2 regions of the Vibrio metoecus genome follow, and region 2 is predicted to be linked to the other one. Evidence: predicted binding sites of a transcription regulator. Region 2 holds the regulator's gene; the other holds the start of a gene.
What was found. The regulator MetJ, encoded in region 2, represses methionine synthesis genes. The targets are predictions, from matches to a motif close to TTAGACNTNTANANGTCTAA.
Positions count from the first base shown of each region.

Region 1: metE (5-methyltetrahydropteroyltriglutamate--homocysteine S-methyltransferase) is a predicted target of MetJ. The motif match lies at 2,887-2,906, and genes of this name have one in related genera.

Region 1 is NZ_CP035686.1:1,029,620-1,034,829, forward strand. Features, by position in the region: gene EPB59_RS04765 (M16 family metallopeptidase) at 1-417, opposite strand, end outside; gene EPB59_RS04770 (hypothetical protein) at 645-1,331, shown strand; gene EPB59_RS04775 (DUF4250 domain-containing protein) at 1,448-1,648, shown strand; gene metR (HTH-type transcriptional regulator MetR) at 1,655-2,572, opposite strand; gene metE (5-methyltetrahydropteroyltriglutamate--homocysteine S-methyltransferase) at 2,968-5,210, shown strand, end outside.
Region 2 is NZ_CP035686.1:37,964-43,173, reverse strand. Features, by position in the region: gene EPB59_RS00180 (malic enzyme-like NAD(P)-binding protein) at 176-1,453, shown strand; gene metJ (met regulon transcriptional regulator MetJ) at 1,564-1,881, opposite strand; gene EPB59_RS00170 (O-succinylhomoserine (thiol)-lyase) at 2,146-3,312, shown strand; gene EPB59_RS00165 (bifunctional aspartate kinase/homoserine dehydrogenase II) at 3,325-5,210, shown strand, end outside.

The DNA of each region.
Region 1 (5,210 bases), 990 kb from region 2:
GATATCAGCAAACCATAGCAGAGCCTTATCGATATTTTCCGAGTTCGGCAGATCAAGCTGATAAACGGTGCGGTCATAGCCAGTAAAAGCGTTAAAATCCGCGCCGAATTGTGCGCCGCTTTGCTCAAACATGCGGATCACATCATTGTGTTGATAGTGTCGGGTTCCGTTGAAAGCCATATGCTCGACGAAATGAGCATAACCTGCTTGTTCGGCGGTTTCTTGCATAGAGCCTGCATGTACATACAAACGAATCGAAACTTCTTGTTCCGTATCTGGGTAAAGATGATAGGTAAGACCATTTGGGAGCGTTTGGGTAATCCAACGCTGATCAGGCTGTAAAGGACGATGAATTTGCTTTACGGCACAACCGGCAAGCAAAACGCACAATATGCCAACTAAGTATTTATTCTTCATATAAGCCTCTGATTATAGTTAGGATTGAACTATAACGCATTGTGATGCTTTGTCGCCCCCGCATTTACTTGAGGTGCTGAACTTTTAATCAATTTGCGATCTGGTCTGAGTAGTCAGTGTCACATTTCTCTTTTCTAAGGAGAGGAAATTAACATATCGCCGCTTGGGGTTCTTGATTTAGGTTTGCTATTATCGGCGGCTTCGATAGCTCTCTGGTTTGGCAAACTATGCTTTATTCTCTGATCTCCGTATTCGCTCCCATGTTATTGGGTGCACAAATCATTTTGACTCTGGTGTTGGTCAAGGGTGAAATATGCCCCGGGCAACGTGGACGTATTCATAAGGTTCTGCCTGCATTGGCTGTGTTGTGGCTCGCTATTGCTTCGATCAAAATTGAAGCCTTTATGGTGGTGTTTGCGCTGTTTTACTTTTATTCACAAGTGCAGACCAAAAAGACCCGTGAAGAAGGCCCGTTATGGGTATTGTATTTAGCCAATGGCTTGGCATTAGCGTATGTGGGAATTTTGATCAGCGAAGCGCCAGCATGGCCAGCGTCGCTCACTATTTTTGCGGCGATTTTCCTGCTTGGCGCGATGTTCGGGCATTTGTTACTGACTCTGGCGCGCTCTCGGCTACAAGCCTTTCACCGCATTTTGCCGGTAGTAGGTCTTGTGTCTGCTATGCTGACGGCATTGTGTCTCTTGCCTTATATTTCTGGCCTGAGTGAGCAACAGCTTCAAGCATTGGTGATGCCGATCCTAGTGAGTTTTGGTTTATTGATTGCTGGGGTCGTTATCTGGTGCTGGCATTTGATCTCCGGTAAAACGGTGAACAAATGGCAACTGGTGGCGGCTGAGATTTTGGTTCTGGCATCGGCAACCGGTTTGCACGGCCTTTACCAGATTCCACTTTAATTTTGCTCAGTGCGATGAGTCGTACAGATCACTTTTCGTTCCCCAAATAGCGACTATGCTTGATGAGGTTGGGGAGCGGAAACGCTGAATGAAGACATTCAATCAGGAGTGATGTGATGGATCTGAGCAACATACGAAATATCGATAGCGTGATTTTGCTGGGCATCGTCAATGAAAAACTGCGTTTGGAATGTGACAGTCTGGATGAGTTGATCAGCACGTATGAAATGGATATTGAACATCTGGTCGGTAAGTTAGACGTACTGGGTTATCAATACGATCCTCTTACCAACCAGTTCAAAGCTTATGCTCGGTAATGATGCCTAAAGTGAAGCCATCTTGATCCCATCAAGGTGGCTTTTGCATTGTTGGCGTGCGGTTGCGAAAAAGGCTTGCAGGTAGCGTTTATCTTTTTCACTGTGACGAGTTGCCGCAAACAGTCTGCGCCATAAGCCTTTGCCTAACGGTTTACTGGTAATTAATCCTTGGCGTGAAAACTCGCTGATTGCCCAATTCGGTAGAGCCGCAACACCTAATCCAGCAGAGACCATTTGTACTAGCATCAAGGTATTGTCGGCTTGCTTCCAGCGTGCGGGCTCAACGCCTGCGGGTTGCAAAAAGTGCTTCACCACATCCAATCTTTGCTTTTGCACCGGATAGGTGAGCATGGTTTGATCGATCAAATCTTGGGGCTCAATACCGGCTTTGTCAGCCAATGGATGGTTGGTGGCGGTGATAAGGCGCATTTCAAAATCAAACAGCGGCTCATAATGCACTTCTGAGCGCGGCAAAATATCCGAGGTGATCACCAGATCCAATTCCCCCGCTAATAGTGCGGGCAGAGGTTCAAAGCCAAAACCAGAAGAAAAATCCAGCGCCACACTTGGCCAACCGATCTGATATTCACGCAAGGCCGGCATCAACCATTGAAAGCAGGAATGGCACTCAATCGCCATGTGCAGGCGTCCATTCACATCTTCCTTCAAGCTCGCCAGTTCATTTTCTGCTCGCGCCATCTTGGGTAACACATCGTCCGCCAAACGCAGCAAAATTTCGCCTTCGGCGGTAAAACGCACTGGGCGTGTTTTACGCAAAAAAAGCTGCCCGCCAATTCGCGCTTCCAAGTCTTTAATCTGATGTGAGAGCGCAGACTGGGTGAGATGCAACGAGGTCGCGGTGGCGGTCAGTGAACCGGTATCGCGTAGCGAGATCAGCGTTTTTAAATGTTTCAGCTCTATCATGAACTCTCCTCACTTATCCCTAAGCCAACATGAATTTTTAGCTAAGTTACGCCGATTTTTCGGAGCTGTAAACATCTAGATGGCTATAACCTTCCTGCTTGAAGCCGCAGCGGTGTTGGCTACATTCGTTCACCCCAATCACATAGTGTGTCTATGCTCATGGGGATGAACTCACTTGCCGCCTACCTGCAACTCCAAGCAGTTTGGTTATAAATAGTAAAGGTAAATTGATAATCGCCAGTTCCAACATGAAAATTACTAATAAACAAGTTGAATAAATGAACCTTGTCCTCGAAGGCGTACAACGCGATAGTTTAGCCATCCAGACATCTTTCGATGTGCTGAGGCAGCTTAGAGCTTCTACGACCTATTAAGAACAGACAAAGGATTTTCACATGACAACGACACACATTCTTGGTTATCCCCGCATTGGCGAAAAACGCGAACTTAAATTTGCTCTTGAAAAATACTGGCGTGGTGAGATTGACCAAGCGGCTTTGAAACTGGTCGGCAGCCAAATTCGTCAACAAAACTGGGCATTGCAAAAAGAAGCCGGATTAGACTTTGTGACCGCGGGTGACTTTGCTTGGTACGACCATGTACTCACCACCACACTATTGCTGGGTCATGTGCCTAAGCGTCACAGTCACGGTTTTCCTGATTTAGATACTTTGTTCCGTGTCGGTCGTGGTCAGTCACAAAATGCCTGTGGTTGCGGAACGGGTAGCGCGGCTTCTGATATGACCAAGTGGTTCAACACTAACTATCACTACATCGTGCCGGAGTTCAGCTCTCACGACACGTTTAATGTGAGTTGGCCACAACTGTTTGAAGAGGTGAATGAAGCGCTGCAAGCGGGTCATGATGTAAAACCTGTGCTGCTTGGCCCAATCAGTTATCTGTATTTAGGTAAAGAAGTGGAAGAAGGGTTTGATCGTTTAACGCTGTTGCCACGTCTATTGACCGCTTACCAAGCGATTCTGAGCAAGCTGGCGAAGCAAGGCGTGAAGTGGGTACAAATTGATGAGCCTGTTCTGGCCTTAGAATTAGAACCCCGTTGGCGAGATTCTTTTAAACTGGCTTATCAAGTGATTCGTGGTGACGTAAAACTACTGCTGACCACTTACTTTGATTCAGTTCTAGACACGCTCGATAAGATCGTCGAACTGCCTGTCGATGGTTTGCATGTGGATATTTCGGCCGCTCCAGCGCAGCTCGAAACTATTGTGAACCGCTTGCCCTCCGATTGGGTGCTTTCTGCGGGGGTCATTAATGGCCGTAACGTTTGGCGTGCGGATTTGAGTGCTATTCTGGCTCGTTTGCAGCCAGTGAAAACCTTGCTGGGTGAGCGTTTGTGGGTCGCCAGTTCCTGTTCACTGCTGCACAGCCCAGTCGATCTGGATCTGGAGGGCGATCTGAGCGCGGAAACCCGCAGCTGGTTTGCGTTTGCCAAGCAGAAAGTGACGGAAGTCGCCTTGCTCGGCCGTGCTCTGGAGGGGGATGCCGCCGCAATTTTAGCGTGTGATACCTACAGCCAGCCGATTGCTGCGCGCAAATCTTCTCACACGGTGAACAAGGCTTCTGTGCAAGCGCGTATCAACAATATTACTGCAGCATTGGCAGAGCGGAGTGCGCCTTATATTGAGCGTGCTCATCACCAAGCAGAAGTGTTGGGTCTGCCTTTCTTACCGACCACAACCATCGGCTCTTTCCCACAAACGGGTGAGATCCGTACTGAGCGTAGCGCGTATCGCCAAGGCAAACTGAGCGAGCAAGAGTATGTGCAAGCACTGAAAGGCCATATTGCTGATGCAGTGAAACGCCAAGAAGCACTAGGGTTAGATGTGCTGGTCCACGGTGAAGCCGAACGTAACGACATGGTGGAATACTTTGCTGAGAACCTCGCTGGTTTCCAAACCACTCAATTTGGTTGGGTACAGAGCTACGGTTCACGCTGTGTAAAACCAGCGATTGTGGTGGCGGATATCGAACGTGAAAAACCAATCACGGTGGAGTGGTCAACTTACGCGCAATCTCTGACTTCTAAACAGATGAAAGGGATGTTGACGGGGCCTGTGACCATTCTGTGCTGGACCTTCCCACGTGAAGACATCAGCCGCCAAGAGATTGCTCAGCAATTAGCGTTGGCACTGCGTGATGAAGTGGCGGATCTGCAAGATGCAGGCATCAATATTATTCAAATTGATGAACCCGCGATTCGTGAAGGTTTACCACTGAAAAAACGCGATCATCAAACGTATTTAGATTGGGCAGTACAAGCGTTTAAGATTTCCGCGGGTAGTGCGCGTCCGGAAACGCAAATTCACACCCATATGTGTTACAGCGAATTCAACGAGATCATCGAATCGGTTGCGGCATTGGATGCCGACGTGATCACCATTGAAACATCGCGTTCCAACATGGAGCTGCTCAAAGCGTTTGAAGAGTTTAACTACCCGAACGAAATTGGCCCAGGTGTGTACGATATTCACTCGCCTAACATTCCAGCGCAAGCATGGATTGAAGATCTGCTTCGCAAAGCAGCAGAGAAAATTCCAGCACAGCGTTTGTGGGTCAACCCTGACTGTGGTCTGAAAACCCGCAACTGGCCAGAAGTAGAAGCAGCACTGACCAACAT
Region 2 (5,210 bases):
CTTTTAAGCGGCACATTCTGGCTATTTCTTCTCCGCATTTCACATTTTCACTGGTCTTATCAGCAAGATCTTCGCTTTTTTTGTACGCTTTGCTCAGTGTCTAACCTAGGCAGCTTGCAAGACATACATTAGAATTTGTGACCTTTCCCATAAATAACTATAAGAGAACAGCCCTATGTCCGATGACAATCACCTCAACCCAACTCCTGAAGAACAATTTCGCCAACGTGCTCTCGATTACCATGCTTACCCAACCGCGGGCAAAATTGGTATTGCGCTGACCAAACCTGCTGATTCAGCTGCCGATCTTGCGCTGGCTTATAGCCCTGGCGTAGCAGAGCCGGTTCGTGAAATCGCACAAAACGTGGAAAATGTGTACAAGTACACCGCGAAAGGTAACACCGTTGCAGTCATTTCTAACGGCACTGCGATTTTAGGATTGGGCAATTTGGGACCGATGGCTTCTAAGCCTGTCATGGAAGGCAAGGCGCTGCTGTTTAAACGCTTTGCAGGACTGGATTCGATTGATATTGAAGTAAAACACCGCACCATCGATGAATTTGTTGATACGGTAGCCAACATTGCGGATACCTTCGGTGGCATTAACTTAGAAGACATCAAAGCCCCAGACTGCTTTGAAATTGAACGCCGCCTGATTGAACGTTGTGATGTGCCAGTGTTCCACGATGACCAACACGGTACCGCGATTGTGACTGCTGCGGGCATGCTCAACGCATTAGAGCTACAAGGTAAACAGCTGAAAGACTGTATGATTGTCTGTCTTGGTGCAGGGGCTGCTGCGGTAGCGTGTATGGAGCTACTGATCAAATGCGGTGCAATGCGTGAGAAGATTTACATGCTGGATCGCAAAGGCGTGATCCACACGCGCCGTGACGATCTCAACGAATACAAACAGCTGTTTGCCAACAACACGGATAAACGCACACTGGAAGATGTGATTGCGGGAGCGGATCTGTTCTTAGGCGTATCAGGCCCTAACCTGCTACCAGCGGAGGCACTCAAACTGATGGCCGACAAGCCTGTGGTGTTTGCGTGTTCCAACCCAGATCCTGAAATCAAGCCAGAAATTGCTCATCAAGTGCGTAACGACATGATCATGGGGACTGGTCGCAGCGACTATCCAAACCAAGTTAACAACGTGCTCTGCTTCCCGTTCATTTTCCGCGGAGCATTGGATGTTCGTGCGAGTGAGATCAATGACCAGATGAAATTGGCTGCGGTAGACGCCATTCGCCAACTGGCGAAAGAGCCAGTACCTGCGGAAGTATTGGCAGCCGCTGGCGTTGATAAGCTGAGTTTCGGTATTGAGTACATCATTCCAAAGCCGATGGACCCACGCCTATTGCCACGCGTAGCACGTGCAGTCGCGGAAGCGGCAGTGGAATCAGGCGTTGCTCGTATCCCAATGCCAGAAAACTACATGCAGGCTTAATCTGCTTGTTTATGTTGATAAACAGTCGATAAAAAAAGCCCCTCAGTTATATGAGGGGCTTTTTTATGAGCGTTATCAGTTCGCTTAGCGAATTGCGCTAACGAACACCATTACTCATCGTAAGATTCGAACTCAATACCCATTTCGGTCATCAAACGTTTGGCTTCGGCAGGAATGTCATCAGGGCGATCTTTACGCAGGTCTTCATCCGTCGGCAAAGGCTGGCCAGTGTAGGCATGCAAGAAGGCTTCACACAGCAATTCACTGTTGGTTGCGTGACGTAAGTTATTGACTTGACGGCGTGTTCTCTCATCCGTTAGCACTTTGAGAACTTTCAGCGGAATGGATACCGTGATTTTTTTTACCAACTCGCTCTTTTTCCCATGCTCTGCATAGGGGCTGATGTATTCGCCATTCCAGTCTGCCATTGCGCACCTTCGTTATTGTGGTTCGAATCGAAATTTCAAAGGCCCTAATTTTAGCGGGATTTACTGCCATAAGCAAAGACATATAGACGTCTAGAAGTGTTGACGTCTTTATTTAACATCAGTAAAGTGTCGAGTAATTTATGGGCAACAAAATGTGAGCCCATATGAGGTCACGTTGTCATAAGACAACCCTCTCTGCTGCTTTGAGCAGGAAAGGTATATGATGACGCACTCTAGGACAGAATAGCCAGCAAGGAAAACTCCATGACCACACGCAAGCCAGCCACCATTGCGGTTCGTACCGGGATTGAATCGGACACTCAATACCATGCCGTTGTGCCCCCTATTTATCTTTCGACCAACTATGGTTTTCCCGCATTTGGCGAAGTACCTAAATACGATTACACCCGCTCAGGCAACCCAAACCGTGGTTTGTTAGAACAAACCCTGTATGAGCTTGAATGTGGTGAAGGTGCGGTGGTGACCAACTGTGGTACTTCGGCCATCAATTTGTGGGTCACGGCGTTGTTAGGCCCAGAAGATCTGATTGTGGCACCACATGACTGCTATGGCGGTACTTACCGTTTGCTCAACACTCGTGCTAAAAAAGGCGACTTCAAAGTGCAGTTTGTCGACCAATCCAACGAACAAGCACTCACGCAAGCCTTAGCACGCAAACCAAAGTTGCTGTTGATTGAAACCCCCTCCAACCCTTTAGTTCGCGTGGTGGACATCGCTCATCTTTGTCAGTTAGCGAAAGCGCAAGGTACTTTGGTGGCGGTCGATAACACCTTCTTAACTCCAGTATTCCAAAAACCGCTCACCTTAGGCGCGGATTTTGTTCTGCACTCCACCACCAAATACATTAACGGTCACTCCGATGTGATTGGTGGTGTGTTGATCTGTAAAAGTAAGCAACATGCGGAAGAGCTAGCTTGGTGGGGCAACTGTTTAGGTTCAACCGGTACTCCATTTGATAGCTACATGACCTTACGTGGCATTCGCACGCTAGGCGCGCGGATGCGCGTACATGAAGAGAGCGCGCAACAGATTTTGGCTTATCTACAGACTCAATCATTGGTTGGCAAAATTTACCATCCAAGCCTACCCAACCACCCAGGCCATGAAATTGCGAAAAAACAACAATCAGGCTTTGGCTCTATGCTCAGTTTTGAATTTGCCGGCAGTTTTGAGCAACTGAAATTCTTTGTAGGCAAGTTGGCGCTGTTTTCACTGGCGGAGTCACTTGGTGGGGTAGAAAGCCTGATTTGCCACCCCGCCTCCATGACTCATCGTGCGATGGGTGAAGAAGCATTAGCCGAAGCTGGAATTTCACAGCAGTTGCTGCGCCTTTCCGTCGGTCTTGAAGATGCCTCAGATCTGATTGCCGATCTTGACCAAGCCTTTCAGCAAACTCTTTCAGCGAATTAAGGAGACCTGTGAATGACTCACGCTCGTCAACTGCATAAATTTGGTGGTAGTAGCCTTGCCGACCCAGAATGTTATCTGCGGGTCACGAAAATTCTTAAAAGTTATTCGAAGAGTGAAGATCTGGTGGTGGTCTCTGCGGCTGGCAAAACCACGAACCGTTTGATCAGTTTTGTCGAAGCACTCAGTAAAGATGGCCGAGTTGCCCATGAAACTTTACATGCACTGCGCCAATATCAGTCCGATTTGATCACCAAGCTACTGACCGCCGAAACGGCCGAACCGCTATTGAACCAATTGCAACAAGAGATCAGCGTGTTAGGCGAGCTCACCGCCCCTCTTAGCAATGCGCAATACGCTTGGGTACTCGGACATGGCGAGCAATGGTCGGCACGTTTACTCGCCGCATTGTTAAATCAGCAAGATTTACCGGCAGTGGCACAAGATGCCCGTGCATTCTTACGTGCCGAAGCGGGAACACAGCCGGAAGTGGATCGCGCGCGCTCTTACCCGCTCCTGAAAGCCGTGTTGGCACAACATACCCAGCGCCGCGTGGTGATCACCGGTTTTATGGCGCAAAACGAACAGGGCGATACCGTCCTGCTCGGTCGCAACGGTTCCGATTACTCTGCGACCGTGATTGGCGCTCTAGCTGAAGTTTCACGGGTCACCATCTGGAGTGATGTGGCTGGTGTGTACAGCGCCGATCCACGCATTGTCAGCGATGCCTGTTTGCTGCCACTACTAAGACTCGATGAAGCCAATGAACTGGCTCGCTTAGCTGCGCCAGTTCTGCACAGCCGCACGCTACAACCTGTCGCGCAGAGCACCATGGAACTTCACTTACGTTGCAGCCACCAACCGGAATCGGGTTCTACTCGCATTGAGCGGGTACTGGCTTCTGGCCGCGGTGCAAAAATCATTACTTCACTCGATGATGTATTGCTGATTGAACTGAGCTTTGCTCACCAGCATGATTTCCAACGCTTGCAAGAAGATGTGTTACAGCACTTGCAGCGCGTGCAACTGCAACCTCTGACTTACGAAGCACAACCTGACCAATACCGTTTGCGTTTAGCTTACACAGCAGAAATTGCGCCTGGTGCGTTTGCGGCGCTGCAAGATGCCGCGTTCGAAGCCGAAATCAAACTCAAAGAAGGCTATGACCTGATTGCTGCGGTCGGTGCGGGCGTCACCAAAAACCCGAACCACTGCTATGGTTTCTACCAACATCTGAATGCCTTGCCGGTCGAGTTTATCAGCGCATCAGAATCAAGCCTCAGTTTGGTTGCCGTACTGCGTCAAACCCCAATCAACCCCTTGGTGAATGGCATCCACAAGCAGTTATTCCAAGCCCAAAAGCGCGTGGCGATTGCACTGTGTGGTAAAGGCAATATCGGTTCAAGTTGGCTCAAACTGTTTGCTGAACAAAAAGAGAAATTGGAGCAACGCCACGGCATGAATTTTGAGTTGGTTGCAGTGGTTGATAGCCAAACCTATTGGTTTAATGAGCAAGGCATTAATCCAAGCCAAGTTGCTACTCATTTCCAAGATGAAGCTCTACCCAATCAAGGACAAAGTTGGCTGAAAAAACTCGGCGCATTAGAAGGTTACGATGAAGCGGTTGTGCTTGATGTCACCGCGAGTGAAGAGCTGGCCGAGCAGTATCTCGACATTGCCGAACAAGGTTTACACTTAATTTCCGCCAACAAAGTGGCAGGCTCGGCTCCGGGCAACTATTACTATCAGGTTAAAGATGCGTTCCACAAAATTGGCCGCCACTGGCTGTATAACGCCACGGTAGGCGCAGGCTTACCAATTAACCACACAGTGCGCGACTTACGTGAAAGCGGCGATGAAATCATGGCACTTTCGGGCATTTTCTCCGGCACCCTTTCATG